DNA from 3 places in the Psychromonas sp. MME1 genome. Region 2 is predicted to be linked to each of the others. Evidence: predicted binding sites of a transcription regulator. Region 2 holds the regulator's gene; each other region holds the start of a gene.
What was found. Region 2 encodes LexA, which represses DNA repair genes until DNA is damaged. Its sites were predicted from a motif close to TACTGTATNNNNATACAGTA; they were not measured.
Positions count from the first base shown of each region.

Region 1 (3,292 bases), 1.1 Mb from region 2:
CATCCCGGTATGACCACTGCTTTGTGCCGATTTACCAGGGAGTAGCTAACTACGGGCTCTTTACTCATTGATCTTAATCTGAACAGTAACGATTCCGACAAATCAGCGACTGTTGCAAATTCGGTTCTTGTTGCGCCAGGGCATAATGCACTGACCATAATATGACTTTCTTTCAACTCCTCGTGAAGCGCCTCAGTAAAGGACAACACAAAAGCTTTACTTGCATAATAGATTGCCACATTTGGACCTGCCTGAAAGGCAGCCGTAGACGCTACATTAATAATAAAACTTTGTGGCTGCAGTTTTAATAAAGGAATCGCTAAATAGGTTAAACTCACTAATGCATTCATATTCACTTGCATTATCTGTAAATGTAGACTCAGCTCTGTTTGGCAAAAACGCCCACGTTGCCCAAAACCGGCATTATTTATTAAACCAATTAAATTGAGTGATTCTCTATCTAAATAGTCATAAATGGCACTAGGAGCACCACTATCGCTTAAATCACAGGGGAAGATATGGACATCAATCGCGCTGTATTTACGTAATAGCTGTTGCTGTCGTTCTATTAACCTTTGCTCCCGCCTTGCCACTAATAGCAGCGAAAAACCTTGCTGTGCAAGTTGTTCACAAAACGCCTCACCTAAGCCCGCACTCGCACCAGTTATCAAAACATAATCTTTCATTTTTTAAGATTCCCTGAATTAAATTAAAGAATGATCAAAAATTAACAACAATTTAAATAAGTGTAAACTGGAACTGATCTGTGCAATCAATATTATCACCTAAACCAATATGCACTCCTAATAAACGTACCGCCTTCCCTTGCCCACGTAACATAGCTTGATCAAGTAAGGTGTCAAAGAGTGAAGCATTAAAATCGTCATATTTCAATTCTTTGGTGGTTTGCTGAAAATCGTTAAATTTAACTTTCACGCCAAGTTTACTTATCACACGTTTTTCAAGATGTTTAACAGCCCGTTGTTGCAGTTCGGGTAGCAAATGCTCATGCATAAAAGCACGTAATTTCGCTATATCCGTCATGTCATGCGCAAACGTTCTTTCTACACCAACAGATCGACGAATGCGTGATGTTTGCACAGCTCGGTCATCAATCCCTTGGCATTTATCCCATAGAGAATAGCCCAGCTTGCCAAACAGACTGACCAAGGTATATTGATCACTAGCGCGGACGTCTTTTCCAAGCTCAAATCCCTGAGCTTTTAATTTATCAAAGGTCACTTTGCCTACCCCGGGGATTTTACTTAAGGGCATCTCTTCAATAAAAGCAATCACATTGCTCGGAGGAATAACGTATTGGCCATTTGGTTTATATAAATCAGATGCAATTTTAGCAAGGAATTTAAGCGGTGCGACCCCAGCCGAAGCCGTTAGATTTAGTTCATTAGCAATGCATGAACGAATATCCTGTGCAATAAGCGTCGCAGAGCCATTGAAAAGCGTACAATAGCTAACATCTAAATAAGCTTCATCAAGGGATAACGGTTCGATGATATTGGTATAACGTGCAAATATTTCATGCAGCTTAACACTAACCGATTTATAAACCTCCATACGACCCGGTAGGATAATTAAGTTTGGGCATTTTTTTAAGGCCAGATGGCTCGACATAGCCGAATGGATACCAAATTGCCGAGCAATATAATTGCAGGTAGATAAAACGCCACGTCGTTCTGACTTGCCACCAACTGCAACGGGTTTATCAGATAATTGTGGGTTATCACGTATCTCAACTGAAGCATAAAATGCGTCCATATCAATATGTATTATTTTGCGTTGTTTAATTACCAAATGCCATCCACATCAAGCTGTTTATACATACAGCTTATTTTCATCTGTTTTTATTAAAATGCAAGCTTTTCTGCTAACCTATTCGCTAACGATATTATCCGCTTATATGAAAAACGGTTACGTCAATTAACATAGCGATGCTCGCTATTTTCCTCTTTAATGTGAAATAGCTTACCTTAATAGCCCAAGCAAGCTAAACTAGTCGGCTATAACTTACCCATTCACCTTAGGCATAACTCTATGAATGAAACACTCAATATTGCGGTTCAAACGCTAGTATTACATCGCCATCCTCGCCATAAACAAGAAACACTACAAGCTTGGGATTCAGCCGATGAATACCTCATTAATTACTTTAATGAAAATGAGTTAGCAAAACAGATCCGTGAAGAGGATCAATTATTATTAATTAATGACGGTTTTGGCGCATTGAGTTGTTACTTTCAAGAATTTCAACGCACCGTTATTTCTGATTCCTATTTATCTTTGAGTTCAATTAAACTAAATATGTTACGTAATAACTGTCCTGAAAATAATATTTTGATTCAAGATAGTCTGCAAAAAATTCCAAATAATGTAAAAATTGTTTTAATTAAAGTTCCCAAAACCTTAGCTTACCTTGAATATCTTCTACAGCAACTACGCGAAGTGATAACCCCTGATACGCTCGTGATAGCCGCAGGGAAAGTTAATATGATCCATAATTCTACATTAGCCTTATTTGACCAGTATATAGGTACAACCAAAACCTCTTTAGCTAAAAAGAAATCGCGCTTAATTTTTAGCTTGGTCGAGTCGCAACAAATAGCAGAAAAAGAGATAGCGATAACGTGGGAAATCGAAAAACTGCAGTGGAAAATACATAATCATGCCAATGTTTTTTCACGCAATCATCTCGATATAGGTGGCCGCTTCTTAATGGATAACCTCCCTAGCGGTGACTTTAGCAAAGTGGTTGATTTAGGCTGTGGTAATGGCATTATTGGTATGGCTGCATCAATGGCTTATCCAAATGCACAGGTAACCTTTATTGATGAATCTTACATGGCTATCGATTCAGCTCGTATCAATATGCTTAAAAATCTACCTGAAGAACAAACTGAGAAAGCGCGTTTTGTCGTAAATAACGGTTTGGTAGGTTTTAAAGCAAATAGTTACGACCTTATCCTATGCAACCCACCTTTTCATCAACAACAGGCAATTACAGACCATATTGCTTGGAGTATGTTTAACGATGCACGTTTTTGCTTAGTAGAAGGTGGAGAATTGGTTATTGTCGGCAATCGCCATTTAGATTATCAAGATAAGTTAGAACGTATTTTTGGTAACTGTGAGTTAGTTACTGAAAATAAGAAGTTTGTTATTCTACGTGCCGTTAAAATGGCTTAATTCCATGGAAGCACTGCATTTAAAATAATTTAGCAAAAAAAAACGCACATTAATATGTGCGTTTTTATTACCATTATAAAACCCATTAACA
Region 1 is NZ_CP160906.1:804,146-807,437, reverse strand. It holds gene AB2N10_RS03845 (SDR family oxidoreductase) at 1-686, opposite strand, end outside; gene dinB (DNA polymerase IV) at 739-1,812, opposite strand; gene AB2N10_RS03835 (methyltransferase) at 2,053-3,201, shown strand.
Region 1: dinB (DNA polymerase IV) is a predicted target of LexA. The motif match lies at 1,828-1,847, and genes of this name have one in related genera.

Region 2 (3,292 bases):
CCTGTGCAACTAAACCTGTCGTCGACATTCGTAAAAATACTAATATCCAAAACAGCAGCGTAACAATCATGGAGCCGACAGCAACCCCCGCCAAATAATATGATTCAGGCAGATGCCCTATAACCATAGTATCCACCAGTCCAAGCAGTGGCACACTAATATTTGAAAGCATCATCGGCAGAGCGATAGCGAATATTTTTTTATGTATCGAAAAATCAAATAAAGACATTTACTTTGTTATTCGTTATGTAAAAAGGTGACTACCACTGTTGCTGAAAGCGATGAATATGGTCAACCATTGCATCCATATCAACGTGCGCAATCCCTTGCTCATTCACCCCCGCCTTAAAGGTCGCATGATGCTCGCCATTGGGGTTAATAAGTACCAAAGAAGCACTATGGTCAATCAAATAAAAGGGACCTTCATATCCTTCATCAACTATGCTATAGACTAAACCAAGCGCTTGTGTAAAGGGGATAAGTTGTTCATGAGTGCTACTTAATGCGATAAAGTTCGGATTAAAATAATGAATATAATCAGCGAGGTGGGCCGCTTTATCGCGATTGGGATCAACGGAAATAAAAACAATTTGAGTCTGACTACCTTGCGCTTCGACCAATTTAGGATAGATACGATCGAGGTCTGCTAATGTTGTCGGACAAATGTCGGGACAAAAAGTATAACCGATAAAAAAAAGCGTCCATTTATCCGCTAACTCGTTATTAGAAAAAAATCCACCCGATGAAGCAGTAAATGAAAAGGGAGGAACTCGTTTTCCTTTTTCCTGCAACTCAACATCTGCATTAGATGTCGTTATTAAATAACTTTGAAGACCACCAGCAATACAGCTAGCAATCAACAAAACCGCTACAAAAAAAATCATCCCTAATTTCATTTTCTACATCCAGTCACTATTACGGATCACGCCTACAGCGATACCTTCGATTGCAAACGGCTGATATTGTAAATCTACTTTAATGGGATCAAATAAGCTATTTTCCGCTTTTAATAGCACTTGATCTCCTTCACGATAAAAACGCTTTACAGTAACATCGTCTTCCACCCGGGCAACGACGACTTGGCCATTTTTAATATCTTGCGTTTTATGCACAGCCAGTAGATCACCATCCATAATGCCAATGTCTTTCATACTCTCACCTTGTACCCGCAACAGGAAATTGGCCTGAGGATGAAACAAAGAAGGATCTACATTGTAATGCGCTTCAACGTGCTCCTGTGCAAGAATAGGTTCACCCGCGGCAACTAGACCGATTAAAGGTAATCCCTGTTCGTACTCGGTGGGGTCGGCTTTATCTTCGCCTAAAATGCGAATACCCCGAGAAGTTCCCGATAATATTTCAATAGCCCCTTTACGAGCGAGGGCTTTGAGATGCTCTTCTGCGGCATTTGCACTGCGAAATCCCAGCATTTTAGCTAATTCAACACGCGTCGGAGGCATACCCGTTTTATTGATACAATCTTTAATAACCGCCAAAACTTCGCTCTGACGTTTAGTTAGCTCTTTCATAAATCACCTATGAACTGTAAATAATAACAGTGTATATCTATACCCATGATACTTCAAGAAGCAAAGTCAATAAGAACAAGCGTAGCGAGATGCGAGGCATACAATTGAAGTCTCATTATTTTTCATGCAAAAATAATTTATACCAATCGGATTAAATATGTTATCTAAATTTTGCGCAGAAAAATGGCTTAATTTGAGGCGAAAGTTGACGCAAATGGTTGTTACCTTTGCGAAACTTACAACAAAAAAGTAAGTTATTTTAACCAGTAAAATAATAGATAACAGCGTTGCATTCAATCGTAATAGCGCGCTATTACTCAATCATGCGCCTTGTTCTCCATCATTTTTCCTCAACAAGCTATGACCATAGTATTATCCGAATTGGTATTACAACTTGCCCTTAAAGTTAATAATGGTTGCACCTTCACTATTTTTACCGCCAAGCCAAGATAAAGCATTTTTAATAGCAGGGGCAACGGATGGTGACTCTTTTATTGAACCTTGCAAATGGTAAGCGTTCCCCTCCTGTAATAAAAAGTTCAGCGAGCTATTCATCTGTTTTGACAGTTGTTTTAAATCTGCATTAATATTGCCATCAACACAGCTTAAATTGACATCTACCGTTTGCAGATCAACATTGCCTGCCTTGCTAATTATATTGGCATCTCGCCAAATCAGATAGCCATCAAGTTGCTCACAATAGGCATTACCTTGTGTGGCATGATTAATCAATAAAGAGATCGAACCATTAATATCCACTGGAACAGGTAAGGAGATATATGAAAGCAATTCAGGGGCGGTTAAATCTACCATTAGATTTTCAGCAAACAATCCACCAACACCCCAACCAATCATTCCCTCGCCAGAGACACCATTTGGGTTATAAAATTGTAGCGCGACTTTCACCTGCAGTTTAAGTAACGCAGCCCAGTCAAACTGCCATTTTACATTTTCTAGCTTATATTTTTTTTGTACTAAAATTTGCTTCGCTTTACCATGCCAAATCGCCCCCTGTGCATTATCAACCGTCACGTTTGCATTGGTCGGAATAAAATTCGCAACCGTTGCCGCTGGGAGAGTTAGCAATAGGGAAAGTACATAGAAAAAAATAAATAATAAAATAAGTTTAATTTTCATAGATGGAAACGTCTCTTTGCTTGCCCTAATAACTTACTAATAAACGGTTGATTTTAACTTTACCTGAATCATCCAAACTGGTGACATCGCTTTTCATAACGACTACCCCATAGCGGTTATTTAACTCAGTTAGCCAAGCAATGAAGCGATCAAATGCTACATCATCAATCCACACTTCGACTTCATCCTTTTTATTTACTATACGCGAAAATTCAATGCCATATTGCTTAGCGCTCACATTAAGCACATTGCTTAAACTTGCTTTACGCAGGGGCTTACTGCTTTCACCCATCCCTGCTTGCACTAATTCCGAGGACTTGTCTTCCACCCAACGTAGTGTCTGCTGGGTACGCTGCAACTGCATTTCACTTTCATCTAATTGTTTATTTAATGGCTGCCACCCGCCCCAATAGACCATGGCAACGAGTAAAAACACGGCACTTAACAATGATAATTGTTGTTCGCGTTGAGAAATGCTCTGCCACCATGCTTGAAATCTTTCTAACATTATTTTTTCCTTATGGTCAGCAAACCGCTAACACGATCTTTGCTACTATTTAATGCGCCCTGCTGAACATCAAAATGTTTCGGCAATGAGTTACTAAATTTTTCGAATGCTTGGAAAT
Region 2 is NZ_CP160906.1:3,264,880-3,268,171, reverse strand. It holds gene AB2N10_RS15000 (MATE family efflux transporter) at 1-229, opposite strand, end outside; gene AB2N10_RS14995 (SCO family protein) at 261-896, opposite strand; gene lexA (transcriptional repressor LexA) at 900-1,529, opposite strand; gene AB2N10_RS14985 (type II secretion system protein N) at 1,917-2,666, opposite strand; gene AB2N10_RS14980 (type II secretion system protein M) at 2,692-3,174, opposite strand; gene gspL (type II secretion system protein GspL) at 3,174-3,292, opposite strand, start outside.

Region 3 (3,292 bases), 860 kb from region 2:
CACCTAATAATCGTGCGAGTTCCTTAATTCGGGCATCGGTATTGAGTTTTTTCATGGTGGTGTTAGTTGTTTTGCCATCGCTCTGTTTGCCAACAAACATTTGGTGGTGGCCATTTCCAGCTACTTGTGGAAGATGTGTAACACAAAAGATTTGTGTATTTTCGCCTAAGCTGCGTAATAACTTGCCAACAACAGCGGCAGTGGCTCCACTAATTCCCACATCAACTTCATCAAAAATTAGTGTCGGAGTGGATATACGCTGACTAATAATGACTTGGATAGCTAAACCGATACGTGATAATTCACCACCAGAGGCTATTTTTCCTAACTCTGCTAATTCTTGTCCTGCGTTGGTTGCGACTTGAAATTCAATACTATCAATGCCAAGTGGGCTTAAATATTTATTCTTACTTTGTTCTAAGGAGACGTGGAAGCGGCCATCTTCCATATTTAATTGTTGGATACTTTTGGTTATCTTTTGACTGAGTTCCTTGCTGTAACGTATGCGACTTTTACTTAATTTTTCAGCGTGTTGAAAATAGCTCTGCTCTGCTTGCTGTAGTTCAATGGTTAGTTCTTCTATCTGCGCTTCGCTATTATTGAGCTGTCTATACTCTTTACTTAATTTTTGATGAAATGGGTAGAGCATCTCTGGCTGTATTTGATGTTTACGTGCCAAAGAGAGCGCTTCACTCATGCGATTTTCTAATGTTTGAAAATGTTCAGGATCTAATTCTAAGTTGTCACTAAAATGACGCAGTTCATAACTCGCCTCTTCAATTTGAATGAGTGCCTCCTGTAAGCTATTAACGATGGGAGATAATTGCGCATCGTTATCAATTTGCGCCTCAAGTCTGGATATGCTTTTTCTGAGTAATGTGAGTGCATCGATTTCATCACCATCACAGAGTTGGTCAAGACTTATTTGACAGCTATCTAAAAGTGCACCACTGTTGGCTAAACGTTTATGCTCTTGTTCAATTTGTTGGAATTCATCTTCAGCCAATGCAAAATTATCTAATTCTTCAATTTGATACTCCAAAAGCTGTTTACGTGCTTGTTTTTCTTGTAATGAAAGTTGCTGCTGTTGCAATTGTTTATTTAAGAAGTGCCACCCTTGGTAAGTATCTTTTACCTTTTGCAGTAATTGGTGATGCCCGGCGTAATCGTCAATAATATTAAGCTGTATATCATTTTTTAAAAGGCTCTGATGAGCATGTTGACCATGGATATTGACCAATAGTTGCCCAAGGCTTTTTAGCTGAGAGAGTGGAACAGGGGTGCCATTAATATAAGCTCGTGAACGACCTTCTTTCGTTATGATGCGGCGCAATAAGCATTCATTATTATCTGCGGTATTTTCGAGATCGTTATTTTTAAGCCAAGTCACTGCATTCGGCGTATCATTTAAGGTAAAACGGGCATTAACTTCTGCTTTATCAGAATCTTGACGTATCATATTGATTTCTGCTCGAGTGCCTAAACATAGGCCTAATGCATCTATCGCAATTGATTTACCAGCTCCAGTTTCACCGGTGATGGTCGTCATTCCCTGATGAAAATCGAGTTCTAAAAATTGTACAATGGCAAAATGTTGGATAGTTAACTGGCTAAGCATGATGATCACATCCCTAAAACTGTTATAAAGACTGGTTTTAAACAGAGTTTAATACTGTTTTTTTAAACAGTAAAGTGGGTTGTGCTTTTTATTGATACTTTTTGTGATGATTATTAAAAAAGTTTATTGCCCCAGCCTAGTTTATTTTGTAATACATGGAAATAGTTATAGTTTTTGGGATGAACTAATTTTAACTGATGTGTTGTCTTTTTGATAATCACTTCATCACCCGGTAACACAGATAAATTGACATGGCTATCGCAACTTATTTGCATTTCAGTACTATTGTTTTGTGACATTTTTAAGCGTACACAGCTATTAGCATCAATCACAATAGGGCGGCTATTTAAGGTATGTGGAAACATTGGAAGTAAGCTGATAGCGTCTAAATTGGGGGTTAAAATAGGGCCGCCTCCGGAGAGAGAATAAGCCGTTGAACCCGTTGGCGTCGATATAATTAATCCATCGGCACGTTGGTTGAGCATGAAGTTATCATTAACGTAAACTTCAAATTCAATCATGTGTGCTATTTTATCGGGATGCAGAACGGCTTCGTTTACCGCAGTATTGGTACTTTTCATGTGGCCGTGACTGTGCACTTGGGCTTCTAATAAAAATCGATTTTCAGTTTGATAGTTACCTTTTAGTACTTCTGCCAATGGCTGCTCAAAGTTATCGGGATCAAGATCCGTTAAAAAGCCTAAATTGCCTCGATTCACACCGATTACTGAGATATTAAAACGGGATAAAACACGTGCTGCACCGAGCATATAACCATCGCCACCAATCACGATGGCTAAATCACAGAGCCGGCCAATTTTAAGTAAGTCTGCTTTTATTACGTTATCAAAGGGGAGATCGTCAGCAACGCGGCAATCGACCACGATATTGAGCTTATGTTTGAGTAGAAACGCGTATAAAGCTAATAAAGTTTGTTTAGCCTCGGGATGTTGTGGCTTTGCAATTAAGCCAATGGTTTTAAATTCAGAAATATCAGTATGTTGGCCAGTCATGAAAAACCTTTAAAAAGAGGTGTTGTGAAGTGTAAGTATAACGCTATTATTTTTTTTAGAATAGCATTTGTGTAATAACTAATGATCGTAAAGAATTTCATTTAATTGCAGTTAAAGTCTTGAAACGGTCGTTATCGCCCCCATACTAGCTGCAACTTAATGATTTCAAGTAAAGATAGGGTAAATAAGTTATGAGTGAAGAAAATAAAGTAGCTGATGAAGCGTTAGATGCAGTTGATGCAGTAGCAAGTGATGAACAGATTAAAGCAGAAGCTGAAGTTGAAACCGAATCAGAGGTTGGTGCTGAGGTTGATCTTGTCTCTGAGCTTACTAAAAAATTAGCCTTAGCTGAGAAAACTATTAATGATCAAAAAGAATCTGTGCTTCGCGCCCAAGCGGATATGGAAAATTTACGTCGTAGAGCAACGCTGGATATAGAAAAGGCACATAAATTTGCACTGGATAAATTTGCCGATGGTTTATTACCTGTCATTGATAGTTTAGAAATGGCTATCAGTCATGCTGACAAAGAAGACGAAGCGTTAAAACCAATGGTTGATGGGGTTGAGCTAACGTTGAAATCAATGCTCTCTACCATCGAAAAATTTGGTCTGAAAATGATCGATCCACAAGATCAAGAGTTTGATCCTGAGAAACACCA
Region 3 is NZ_CP160906.1:529,415-532,706, forward strand. It holds gene recN (DNA repair protein RecN) at 1-1,618, opposite strand, end outside; gene nadK (NAD(+) kinase) at 1,732-2,631, opposite strand; gene grpE (nucleotide exchange factor GrpE) at 2,823-3,292, shown strand, end outside.
Region 3: recN (DNA repair protein RecN) is a predicted target of LexA. The motif match lies at 1,671-1,690, and genes of this name have one in related genera.